3 regions of the Pseudomonas sp. S2_C11 genome follow, and region 1 is predicted to be linked to each of the others. Evidence: riboswitches for the same ligand, from Rfam matches in the RefSeq annotation. Region 1 holds a riboswitch; each other region holds the start of a gene.
What was found. A riboswitch is a leader RNA that binds a small molecule or an ion and turns the genes downstream of it on or off. The one in region 1 is predicted to bind cobalamin.

Region 1 (4,006 bases):
CTCCCACGCCCGGATCAATCCCTCCACTCAGCCTTCCGACGTCGCCGGTGGATCAAGATCAAGAGCACCCGAGCTAACGCTCATTGTTGAGTGGGGCGGCTTCGCCGCGGGCAGCTGCGCTGCTTTGCTTTTGCTTTTGTGGGAGCGAGCCTGCTCGCGAAGGCGGCCTGACAGCCGACCTGTTCTTGAGCTGGTGCGCGATCCAACTGTAGGAGCTGCCGAAGGCTGCGATCTTTTGCTTTTGCCTTTGCCTTTGCTTTTGCTCTGGCTTTTGATCTTTTGCCCCTTCGGCAGGCTTCGTTACGGGATCGATCCGGGGGTGGGAGCGCAGCGACCGTACGACGCAGTCGTACACAGCGGAAGGAGGTGCAGCGAAGCAAACCGTAGCCGCTGCGCCCGGATCGGTCCCGTAACGAAGGTACCCCGAGCCCCAGCGAGCGGGCCGTACGCCGGGGCAAAGCCTTTTGGTTCCTTTTTGGCGTTTGAAAAAGGGACTCGCTGTAAGAGCGAAACCATAAGAAGCCGTTACCGCAGCAACGGATATACCCCCAGTTTCAGACTCACCGACCATTGACCCACGACGGACCCATGCGTAGCCTTGCGCTTTCGAGGTTCTTCGGCACTCGCCGAAGCTAAGAAGGGAACGCGGTCAAAGCCGCGGCTGCCCCCGCAACTGTGAACGGTGATGTTCGTTGCCACGCCACTGCCAGCTCAACCGATGAGCCAGCGGGAAGGCGCAATGGACGCCAGGCCCAACGCCTGAACGCCGTCAGCCAGGAGACCTGCCTCGTCACAGATTCTCACTACAACCGGGCGGGGTGATCCGGTGGCGAATGCTTCCGGCGTGCATGCGCGCTGCCGGTTCTCGTCCCGTATGCCCGCCGCTTGCCAAAGGGCATACCGATGAAAACACTGGCCAAACTCCCCGTCACCATCGTCACCGGTTTCCTCGGTTCGGGCAAAACCACGCTGCTGCGGCACATGCTCGATAACGCTCAGGGCCGGCGCATCGCGGTGATCGTCAACGAGTTTGGCGAGCTGGGCATCGACGGTGAAATCCTCAAGCAATGCACCATCGGCTGCACCGAAGAAGAGGCCAGCGGCCGCGTTTATGAGCTGGCCAACGGCTGCCTTTGCTGCACGGTGCAGGAAGAATTCTTCCCGGTGATGCGCGAACTGGTCGCCCGTCGCGGTGACCTTGATCACATTCTCATCGAAACCTCCGGCCTGGCTCTGCCCAAGCCGTTGGTGCAAGCCTTCCAGTGGCCGGAAATTCGCAGTGCCTGCACCGTCGATGCAGTCATCACCGTGGTCGACAGCCCGGCCGTCGCTGCTGGCACCTTCGCCGCGTTCCCGGATCAGGTCGATGCCCAGCGCAAACTCGATCCGAACCTTGATCACGAGTCGCCGCTGCACGAGTTGTTCGCCGATCAACTGGCCAGTGCTGACCTGGTCATCCTCAACAAAGCCGACCAGACCAGCGCGGAAGATCTGGCTCGCGTGCGTGCTGAAGTCGCCGAAGAGCTGCCGCCAGCGGTAAAAATCATCGAAGCCAGCAATGGCCGCCTGCCGCTGGACGTGCTGATCGGCCTCGGCGCCGGCTCTGAGGAGCATATCGACAGCCGCCACAGTCACCACGATCACCATCACGACGGTGATGACGACGACCACGATCACGACGCCTTCGATTCGATCTCCATCGAATTGCCGCAAGCCGACGAAAGCTTGCTGCTCGACGCGCTGACGCAACTGGTGGTGCAGCACGGCATCCTGCGGGTCAAAGGCTTCGCGGCGATTCCGAACAAGCCGATGCGCCTGTTGATCCAGGGCGTGGGCACGCGTTTCGATAAGCATTTCGACCGTCAGTGGGGCGCCGAAGAAGCGCGCGTCACGCGTCTGGTGCTGATCGGTCAGGAGCTTGATGCGGCACAACTCGAAGCGCAATTGCGCGCTGCGCTCAGCGTTTAAGCCATGCACCTGCTCAGGACCCAGCCCGGCGGATTCGTCTCGGATGACAACATTGCCGACCTCGGACAAACCCCCGCCGAGCTGGTGATCCTGTGCAGCGGCGATTCCAGCCTGGCGCTGCTCGCGGAGGCTGCGCAGCAACTGCCCGATGACTATCCGAGCCTGCGTCTGGCCAACCCGATGCAGGTGCAGAATCATGCCTCGGTCGATCTGTATGTCGACGAAGTGCTGCGCCACGCCAAGGTCATTCTGATCTCCCTGCATGGCGGCATTGCCTATTGGCGCTACGGTGTCGAGCGGCTGGTCGAGTTGTCCGAACGCGGCGTGCAACTGATTCTGGTGCCCGGCGATGACCGCCCGGACCCCGAGCTCAGTGACTTGAGCACGGTCAGCGCCGACGTGCGCGATCGACTCTGGCAATTCCTGCGTCAGGGCGGCATGGGCAATGCGCTGGATTTCTTCCGTTGTCTGGGCGACCAATGGTTCGCCCGCGATTACCCGTGGAACGAGCCGCAAACCCTGCCGCGCACGGCGATTTATCACCCACAGAAAAACAGCGCTGCCCTGAGTGACTGGCAAGCCGAATGGCTGCCCGGTCAACCGGTGGCGGCGCTGTTGTTTTATCGCTCGCATTTGCAGGCGGCGAACACGGCGTTCATCGATGTGTTCTGTCAGCGTTTGCAGGCAGCCGGGCTCAATCCGCTGCCGATCGCGGTGGCCAGTCTGAAAGAACCCGGTTGCTTGTCGGTGGTCGAGGACTGGCTGGATGAAGTCGAGGCGGGGGTGATTCTCAACACCACCGGTTTTGCCCAATCGAGTCCCGAGGCGCCGCATCTGCGCCCGTTTCGCCGCAACATCCCGGTGATTCAAGCGATCTGCGCCCAGGACAACGAGCCTGGCTGGCGCGACAGCGAGCAGGGCCTCGGGCCGCGCGATCTGGCGATGCACATTGCTTTGCCCGAACTTGACGGACGCATCATCAGCCGCCCGATCAGCTTCAAGGATCTGGCCTGGCGCAGCGAGCGCAGCCAGTCCGATGTGGTCTGTTATCGCGCCCAACCTGAACGCATGGATTTCGTCGCCGAACTGGCGCGGCGCTGGATTGCTCTGGGGCGGGTGCCCAATGGCGAAAAACGCATCGCGCTGATCCTCGCCAACTACCCGACCCGCGACGGCCGCATCGGCAACGGTGTCGGCCTCGATACCCCGGCGGCGGCGCTGAACATCCTGCGCGCTTTGCGCGAAGAGGGTTATCCAGTCACGGCCGAGTTGCCCGATAGCGGCACCGAGCTGATCCAGCAATTGCTCGGTGGTGTCAGCAACGACCTCGACAGTCTCGACCTGCGCCCGTGCCAGCAGAGCCTGGCGATGGACGATTACCTGGCAATGTTCAACGCGTTGCCGGAGGCGAATCGCGCGGCGGTAGTCGAGCGTTGGGGATCGCCACACAATGATCCGATGTGCCGCGACGGTCGCCTGATGATCGCCGGTCTGCGCTTCGGTCTGACCTTTGTCGGCATTCAGCCGGCCCGGGGTTATCAGGTCGATCCGAGCGCGGTGTATCACGACCCGGATCTGGTCCCGCCGCACGGCTATCTGGCGTTCTATTTCTGGTTGCGCAACACCTACGGCGCCCACGGCGTGATCCACGTCGGCAAGCACGGCAATCTCGAATGGCTGCCGGGCAAAGGTGTTGGGCTGTCGGAAAACTGCTGGCCCGACGCATTGCTCGGGCCGTTGCCGAATATCTATCCGTTTATCGTTAACGATCCGGGCGAGGGCGCCCAGGCCAAGCGGCGCACGCAGGCGGTGATCATCGACCACCTGATGCCACCGCTGACCCGCGCCGAAACCTATGGGCCGCTGCGCAATCTGGAGTTGCTGGCCGACGAATATTACGAGGCGCAACTGCTCGATCCGCGCCGTGCCCGCGAGTTGCAGCGCGACATTCTGCAATTGGTGCGGGACACGCAAATCGACCGCGAATTGCAACTGGATGCCGCGCTGGACAGCGATGCCGATGCGGCGATCTGGTTGC
Region 2 (4,006 bases), 680 kb from region 1:
CACCACGCTGTCGATGCTCGCCGGTTTTGAAACACCGAGCAGCGGCGAGATCCTCGTCAACGGCCAGTCGCTGGTCAACGTGCCGCCGCACAAGCGCGACATCGGCATGGTTTTTCAGCGTTACTCGCTGTTCCCGCATCTGTCGGTACGCGACAACATCGCCTTCCCTCTGGCCATTCGCAAACTGGCTGCGGCCGAGCGCGAAAAGCGCGTCGATGCGATGCTGAAACTGGTGCAGCTTGAGCAGTTCGCCCAACGCCGCCCTTCGCAACTGTCCGGTGGCCAGCAACAACGTGTTGCTATCGCCCGGGCGCTGGTTTACGAGCCGCGCATTCTGCTGATGGATGAACCGTTGGGCGCGCTGGACAAGAAGCTGCGCGAGGACTTGCAGGATGAACTGCGCCAGCTGCACCGGCGCCTGGGCATCACCATCGTCTACGTGACCCACGACCAGGAAGAAGCCATGCGGCTGTCGCAACGCATCGCGATTTTCAGCCACGGCAAAATCGTTGGTCTGGGCAGTGGTTACGACCTTTACCAGAATCCGCCGAATGCGTTTGTCGCGTCGTTTCTAGGTAACTCGAACTTCCTCAAGCTCAAGGCGCAAGGCAATGCAGCAGCGCGTTTCGAGGGCCAGTCGTTGTCGATTCGGCTGACGTCCGGGTTGCACACTGATCAGGATGTGCTGCTGATGGTGCGTCCGGAAAAGGCCTTGGCGCTGAGCACGCAGCAGGCGCTGGATGAGCCGCTGGCGGCGGGCTGGAATGAGGTGTCGGCGAACGTTGTGGAGGTGCTGTTTCTCGGTGAAAGCCAGACGTGCAGCGTGGTGACTGCGGGCGGGACGTCGATGACGGTGAAAGCGCTATCGGCAGCGGGCATGCCGCTCAAGGCCGGCGATCCGGTACGGGTGCGCTGGGCGACGGCGGATGCTTGTGTTTATACCGAGTGGACCGAGAGCGATTTGAACAAGGCTGCCGGGGCTCACTGATTGCGCTGAGTCAGTTGGATCTACCCCCTCACCCCAGCCCTCTCCCCCACGGGGGGCGAGGGGGAAAGGGAGCCGATCTTCATGCTGTTCAAAATGTAAGTTCGACTCGGTATCGCACGTCGGCGTATCTCGCAACAACACCTCGGTCAGTCCCCTCTCCCATTGGGAGAGGGCTAGGGTGAGGGCAAGCAGGCGACACGGTATTAGCCAATGGCCCGGTACCCTTCAATCTCATCCGGCCAAGCCGTCAGCACTTCAAACCCGCTCTCCGTCACCGCGACCATATGCTCCCACTGCGCCGACAAGGAGCCATCCTTGGTCAATACGGTCCAGCCATCCGGCATGTTCTTCACATGGCGTTTGCCGGCATTGAGCATCGGTTCCACTGTGAAAATCATTCCGGCCTTGAGCTTCAGCCCTTGATTGGGAAAGCCGTAATGCAGGATCTGCGGTTCGTCGTGATAGACCTTGCCGATGCCGTGGCCGCAGTATTCGCGTACCACGCTAAAGCCCTCCGCCTCGGCCAGGCTCTGGATCGCATAACCGATATCGCCCAGCGTTGCGCCCGGCTTCACTGCACGGATGCCTGCGCACATGGCTTCGTAGGTGGTCTTGATCAGGTGCTGCGCTTCGGGAGTCGCCTCGCCCACCACATACATGCGACTGGTATCGCCGAACCAGCCGTCCTTGATCACCGCGATGTCGAGGTTGACGATGTCGCCGTCTTTCAATGGCGTACCCGATGGAATCCCGTGGCACACCACATCGTTGACCGACGCGCAGACGGTTTTCGGAAAGCCGTGATAACCGACATTGGCTGGCACCGCCTTCTGCACATTGACGATGTAATCGTTGCACAGTCGATCCAGCTCATCGGTGGTCACGCCAGCCTTCACATGCGGCACCAGCATTGCCAGCACTTCAGCGGCGAGTTTGCCGGCGGCGCGGGATTTTTCGATGTCGGCCGGGGTGTTGATCTTGATCTGGTTTCTCATGCGCTGACGGCTTCCTGAGTCAGTTGTTGCAGATCCAGCCCACCATTCTGTTCGGCGCGGATCAGCAGGCGGCAAATGGCGCTGTGGTCGAGATTGGGATGCAGCTCGGCGAGCATGCCGATGCGCATCCAGTGCTCGGCCTGCGCGTTGATCGAGCGGCTGAGGGCGTTGCTGGAGATACGCAGGTTCTCGTGCATGTCCTCTGAGATTTTTACGATGCCCATATATGAATCCGATACGATGTGTATATGGAACGTATATTAGCCAAGCTTACCCTCGGATTGCAAACGCTTCGCCACGCAAACACGCACCCGTGTAGGAGCTGCCGAAGGCTGCGATCTTTTGATCTTGCCCGTTAAAGACCAGATCAAAAGATCGCAGCCTTTGGCAGCTCCTACCAAAGCAGATTCGGCTCCCCATCAGCGGCCTGATCGACTACCATGCCCGCGCCGGTTTCCACACGGAATTAATAGGGAATCCGAGGTGCTCCACGCATCAATCGGAACTGCCCCCGCAACTGTAGGTGCCGAGCCTGCTCCTCGACTGCCACTGGGTGAATCCCGGGAAGGCCGGAGCGTGGCAATGACGCATCAGTCAGGAGACCTGCCGGCACAGCGACTGACTAACCGGCGGGGTGTCCGGGAAGGACATCGTGCCGTGCGCATTTTCCCCGTGCCGGCCTTGCGCAGTTTCCACGACCGCGCCCGAGGTGTGTTTCCAACCGTACCCGCCCGCTCCCGTACGGTTCCCTTGGAGACTGCCCCATGCTGCTGCCCCGCGTTGCCACCCTGCTCACCACTCTGAATCTTTGCCCCCTGGCGCAAGCGGCGCCGACTGCGTATCCGCTGACCGTCGAAAACTGTGGCAGCAGCCTGACCTTTCAGCACGCGCCTGCGCGCACGGTTACCATCGGCCAGGCCGGCACGGAAATGCTCTATGCCTTGGGCCTGGGCGACAAAGTCGTCGGCACTTCGCTGTGGTTCAACGATGTGCTGGGCACATACAAAGCACAGAACGACAGGATCGAGCGCCTCGCCGACAACGAGCCGAGTTTCGAAGCGGTGATCGCCAAACGCCCGGAGCTGGTTGCCGTCGAGCTGGAATGGATGGTCGGCCCGCAAGGCGCGGTCGGCACCCGCGAGCAGTTTCATGAACTGAAGATTCCGACCTATCTGCTGCCCTCCGATTGCGAAGCCAAGGACAACCTCGTTGGTTCGGACGGGACGCGGCTGGCACCGTTTCGCATCGACAGCATCTACAAAAGCGTGAGCCAACTGGCGGCGATTTTCGACGTGCAGGCGCGTGGCGAGCAGCTCAATGAGCAGCTCAAAGCCAGCCTCGCGCAGTCGATCGCCACCGCGAAAAAGCAGCAGCGCAAAGACGTCAGCGCCCTGGTGTGGTTCTCCAGCGCCGAGATGGACATCGAGCCTTTCGTGGCCGGGCACAAAGGCGTTCCCGATTTCATGCTCAGCACCCTCGGCGTGCGCAACGTCGTCGAGTCGGATGAAGAATGGCCAACCGTCGGCTGGGAAACCATCGCCAAGGCCAACCCGACGTTTCTGGTGATCGCGCGCATGGATCGTCGGCGTTTCCCGGCGGACGACTATCAGAAGAAACTCGCCTTCCTGCGCAGTGATCCGGTGACGCGCAACATGGATGCGGTCAAGCACAACCGCATCATCATCCTTGACGCCATGGCCATGCAGGCCAGCCTGCGCACCTTCGACGGCCTCGAACAACTGGCCAGCGCCATCAACGGCTACGACCTGTCGCCATGAGCAGACGCCTGATCCGTTTGCTGCTGGTGCTGTTGACGCTGTCGGTCGCGCTGATCGGCGGCGTGGCCATTGGCGAGACTTCGATCGAGCCGAGCGTGGTGTTGCAGGTGCTGGCGAACAAGCTGTGGGGCGCCGGTTATGTGCTCGACCCGATCGACGAAGGCATTGTCTGGAACTATCGCCTGACCCGCGCGCTGGTCGCGGCGGCCTGCGGCGCCGGTCTGGCGACCTGTGGCGTAATCCTG
Region 3 (4,006 bases), 950 kb from region 1:
GCGCAATCGTTGATGCCTTCGACCTTGAGCTGCATGAACTCATCGCTGCGCTCGCCAAGGGCTTCGGCAGTGCGGATGCGCTCTTCTTCCACCAGATCGCGGATCTGCCCGCGCAGAGCACGATCGCTGATGCGGATGAAGCGCCAGGGCTGCATCAGACCGACGCTCGGCGCTTGATGAGCGGCTTCGAGCAGACGACGCAGCAGTTGCGGCTCGACGCTGCCGCCGGTGAAGTGGCGCATGTCGCGGCGCTCGGCGATGGCCTTGTAGACCGCCGCGCGTTCGGCTTCGGAGAAGGTGTTGTCGGTCATGGCCCTTTCGCGAGCAGGCTCGCTCCCACAGGGTTCAGGTCATCCATTGTGGGAGCGAGCCTGCTCGCGAAGGCGGCCTCACGATCTGGCGCAAACAATGCGGCAATCGCAGTCGGATTCGACGGGAAATAAAAATGCACATAAGAAGCCGTCATCCGCCCCTCGCGATAAACCGCCTCGGCCCCACGCCCGCCATTAGGACTCACCCCCCGGGCAATCGGCGTCAGCTCTGTGGTGGTCAGGGAATGATGATAGGTATGCCCACGCAAGGAACCTTCCGGCAGCTCAACCGCCTGCAACGCCAGCGCCGCCAGACGCTTCTGCATCACCGCCTCGCCCTTGAGCAAACCGACCAGCTCAGCACGGGTGCCTTCCACGTCGGTCAGCGAATCAAGCAGATAAAGCATGCCGCCACACTCGGCGAGCAACGGCTTGCCCGCCGCATGGTGCGCGCGGATCGCCGCCAGCATTGAGGCGTTTTGCGCCAGCGCGACGTGATGCAGCTCTGGATAGCCGCCCGGCAGATACAGGCTGTCCGCCTCGGGCAATCGGGTGTCGCGAATCGGCGAGAAGAAGCGCAATTCGGCGCCCATCGCCCGCAGCAGATCGAGACTGGCGCCATAGGTGAAGGCAAAGGCTTCATCGCGGGCAACGGCGATGCGCACACCTTTTAATAGAGGCTCGGCGGCGATGACGTCAGGCCCGGCGAATTCAACGGCCGGTGGCAGCGCGACCTCGCAACTGCTGGCCAGCGCATCGGCGGCCGCGTCGAGGCGCAGATCCAGATCATTCAATTCGCTGGCCTGAACCAGGCCGAGGTGGCGGCTCGGCAATTCGATACCGGTTTCGCGGGACAGCGCACCGTACCAGCGCAGACCTTCGGTGAGGCTGCCTTCGAGTAATTGCGCATGGCGCAAGGTGCCGACGCGGTTGGCCAGCACGCCAGCGAACGGCAAGTCCGGCTGATACTTGGCCAGGCCCAGCGCCAAGGCGCCAAAGGTCTGCGCCATGGCGGTGCCATCGATCACGCCGAGCACCGGCACACCGAAGTGGCGCGCCAGATCAGCGCTGGATGGCGTGCCGTCGAAAAGGCCCATCACGCCCTCGATCAGAATCAGGTCAGCCTCGGCGGCGGCTTCCCACAACAGCCGGCGACTTTCCTGCTCGCCGACCATCCACATGTCCAGTTGATACACCGGCGCACCGCTCGCGCGCTCGAGGATCATCGGGTCGAGAAAGTCCGGACCGCATTTGAACACGCGCACCTTGCGCCCTTGGTTGCGATGCAAACGGGCGAGTGCGGCGGTGACGGTGGTCTTGCCCTGACCGGAGGCCGGCGCGGCGATCAACACCGCCGGGCAGTGACGTGGTTGCTTCAAAGTTCGACGCCTTTCTGCGCTTTGATCCCGGCCTGAAAGGCGTGCTTGAGCATGCCCATCTCGGTGACCGTGTCGCCCATCTCGATCATTTCCGGCTTGGCGCCGCGCCCGGTGACAACCACGTGCTGCATCGGCGGGCGCGCTTGCAGATCGCTGAGCACCTGATCGAGATCGAGGTAGCCGTGCTTGAGGGCGATGTTCAATTCATCGAGCACCACCAGACCGATCGAAGGGTCGCGCAACAATTCGCGCGAGACTTCCCAAGCGGCGGTCGCAGCGGCGATGTCGCGCTGACGATCCTGGGTTTCCCAGGTGAAGCCTTCGCCCATGACGTGGAAACGCACCTGCTCGGGGAAGCGGCGGAAAAACAATTCTTCGCCAGTGCTGTTGCGGCCCTTGATGAACTGCACCACGCCGCACTGCATGCCGTGGCCCATCGCGCGGGCGAGCATGCCGAATGCCGAGCTGCTCTTGCCTTTGCCGTTGCCGGTCAGCACCAGCACCAGGCCACATTCGTCGGGCGAGTTGGCAATGCGTTCGTCGATCACGGCCTTCTTGCGCTGCATGCGCGCCAGATGGCGTTCGTCACGCTCGGGGGAATCAGTCATGGGGGAGCTCTCCGTTGAGGCTGGATAACGGCGGGCAGGCAAAAGAATAGACGGCAAAAAGCCTGGCATCGCCCACCGTGATGCCGCTGAGATGGATCAGGCCGGTCTCCGGGCTCATGAGCGGCGTTTCGCCGGACTGCGCGCCTTCCCGCTTCTTTCGAGGCAGTGGCTCAAGGCGCAGTTTTCACTCATTTACCGTTGCGGGGGCAGCGCCGGGATCGTCGTGGCTTCGCTCGAAGACCACCCTCACCGGCTTCCCTGTTTCACTCTGTCGACGCTGGGCCACAGAGCACCTGAAACAAGCGGCGAAGGTTAGAGGGTTGGGGGTGGAGCGTCAATTGAAGAGGCGCTTTGCGCGCGAATAACTGCCGTTGATCCATTGTGCAGCGGCAATCTTGTGCCAGACTGCGACAAGTGATATCAAAGAGCCATGCTTTTCCCGAAAAGCCCACTACAACAATAAGGATGACGACGATGCAAGGCATGATCATCAGCAACCCGCGCCTGGAATTTCTGCGCCCGGTGCTGGAACGCTGGTTTGACTGTATCGATCGCTACAACACCGTACGCGGCGACAACGAAACGCCATATTGGCACGACGAGAAAGCCAATCTCGGCCTGCTCTCGGCAGCGGCGTGGATGGCTGAAATGGTCACGCTGAACGACACGGCCACGCGCAAACAGAACGAAGAAGGCGAACGCAATGCTCGCGCCGACCTGCTGATTGCCGGCGCCGAAGACCGCGCGTTCATTCAGGCCACGCAACGCTGGCCACGGGTCAACAACCTCAACCTGACCCAGGCACTGCTCGACGTCACCGCCGATGCCAAGCGCATCAGTTACGCCAGCGATCTCAAGCTCGGCTGCCTCTTTGTTGCTCCGCAAAAACCTCAGCACAGCGCCAGCCCCGAAGAATTGCAGGACATGGTAGACGACCTGCAAAAGGAACACACCTGCGCCGTGGCCTGGTATTTCCCCTACGCCTATCGCAAATTGCACAGCGACGCGGGCAACTATCATCCGGGCATCGCCATGCTGTTCAAGGAAGCCCGCGGTTGAGCAGTTGAACCATCGGGCCTGCGCCCTCCTCTATGTTTAGGAATGCATTCATAGGGAAGATCAGCAATGCGCAAGGCCCAACTCGCTCTTATCATCGCCGTCGCTGGCGGGCTCGCCGCCTGCGGTGAAACCTCCAGCCTGCAAGTCTCCGACGGCACCGGCCCGTCACCGAAACTGCCCGAACCGAACAAGACGCTGATCCCGACAGTCAACATCGCCCCGGCGGTGGGCTGGCCGGAAGGCGCGAAACCGACCGCAGCGGCCGGCACCCAGGTCGCCGCGTTTGCCGAAGGCCTTGATCACCCGCGCTGGCTCTACGTGCTGCCCAACGGCGATGTGCTGGTGGCGGAGACCAATGCGCCGCCCAAGCCCGATGACAGCAAAGGCATTCGTGGCTGGGTGATGAAGAAAGTCATGGGCAAGGCCGGCGCCGGCGTGCCCAGCCCGAACCGCATCACCCTGCTGCGTGATGCCGACCACGACGGCGTCGCAGAAACCCGCACGGTGTTCCTGCAGAACCTCAATTCGCCGTTTGGCATGACGCTGGTCGGCAACGATTTGTACGTTGCCGACACCGACCGCCTGCTGCGCTTCAACTACGAGCCGGGCGCCACCGAGATCAAGACCCAACCGATCAAAGTCGTCGACT

Region 2: another riboswitch for cobalamin. It lies ahead of AB4N48_RS09130 (ABC transporter substrate-binding protein); the one in region 1 lies ahead of cobW (cobalamin biosynthesis protein CobW).
Region 3: another riboswitch for cobalamin. It lies ahead of cobO (cob(I)yrinic acid a,c-diamide adenosyltransferase); the one in region 1 lies ahead of cobW (cobalamin biosynthesis protein CobW).

Annotation. Positions count from the first base shown of each region.
Region 1 covers NZ_CP162765.1:2,657,305-2,661,310, reverse strand. The annotation lists cobalamin riboswitch at 593-804, shown strand; gene cobW (cobalamin biosynthesis protein CobW) at 904-1,968, shown strand; gene cobN (cobaltochelatase subunit CobN) at 1,972-4,006, shown strand, end outside.
Region 2 covers NZ_CP162765.1:1,974,702-1,978,707, reverse strand. The annotation lists gene AB4N48_RS09145 (ABC transporter ATP-binding protein) at 1-988, shown strand, start outside; gene map (type I methionyl aminopeptidase) at 1,192-1,983, opposite strand; gene AB4N48_RS09135 (ParD-like family protein) at 1,980-2,207, opposite strand; cobalamin riboswitch at 2,417-2,608, shown strand; gene AB4N48_RS09130 (ABC transporter substrate-binding protein) at 2,748-3,761, shown strand; gene AB4N48_RS09125 (FecCD family ABC transporter permease) at 3,758-4,006, shown strand, end outside.
Region 3 covers NZ_CP162765.1:3,609,805-3,613,810, forward strand. The annotation lists gene bluB (5,6-dimethylbenzimidazole synthase) at 1-311, opposite strand, end outside; gene AB4N48_RS16290 (cobyrinate a,c-diamide synthase) at 308-1,690, opposite strand; gene cobO (cob(I)yrinic acid a,c-diamide adenosyltransferase) at 1,687-2,298, opposite strand; cobalamin riboswitch at 2,381-2,610, opposite strand; gene AB4N48_RS16300 (hypothetical protein) at 2,773-3,357, shown strand; gene AB4N48_RS16305 (PQQ-dependent sugar dehydrogenase) at 3,424-4,006, shown strand, end outside.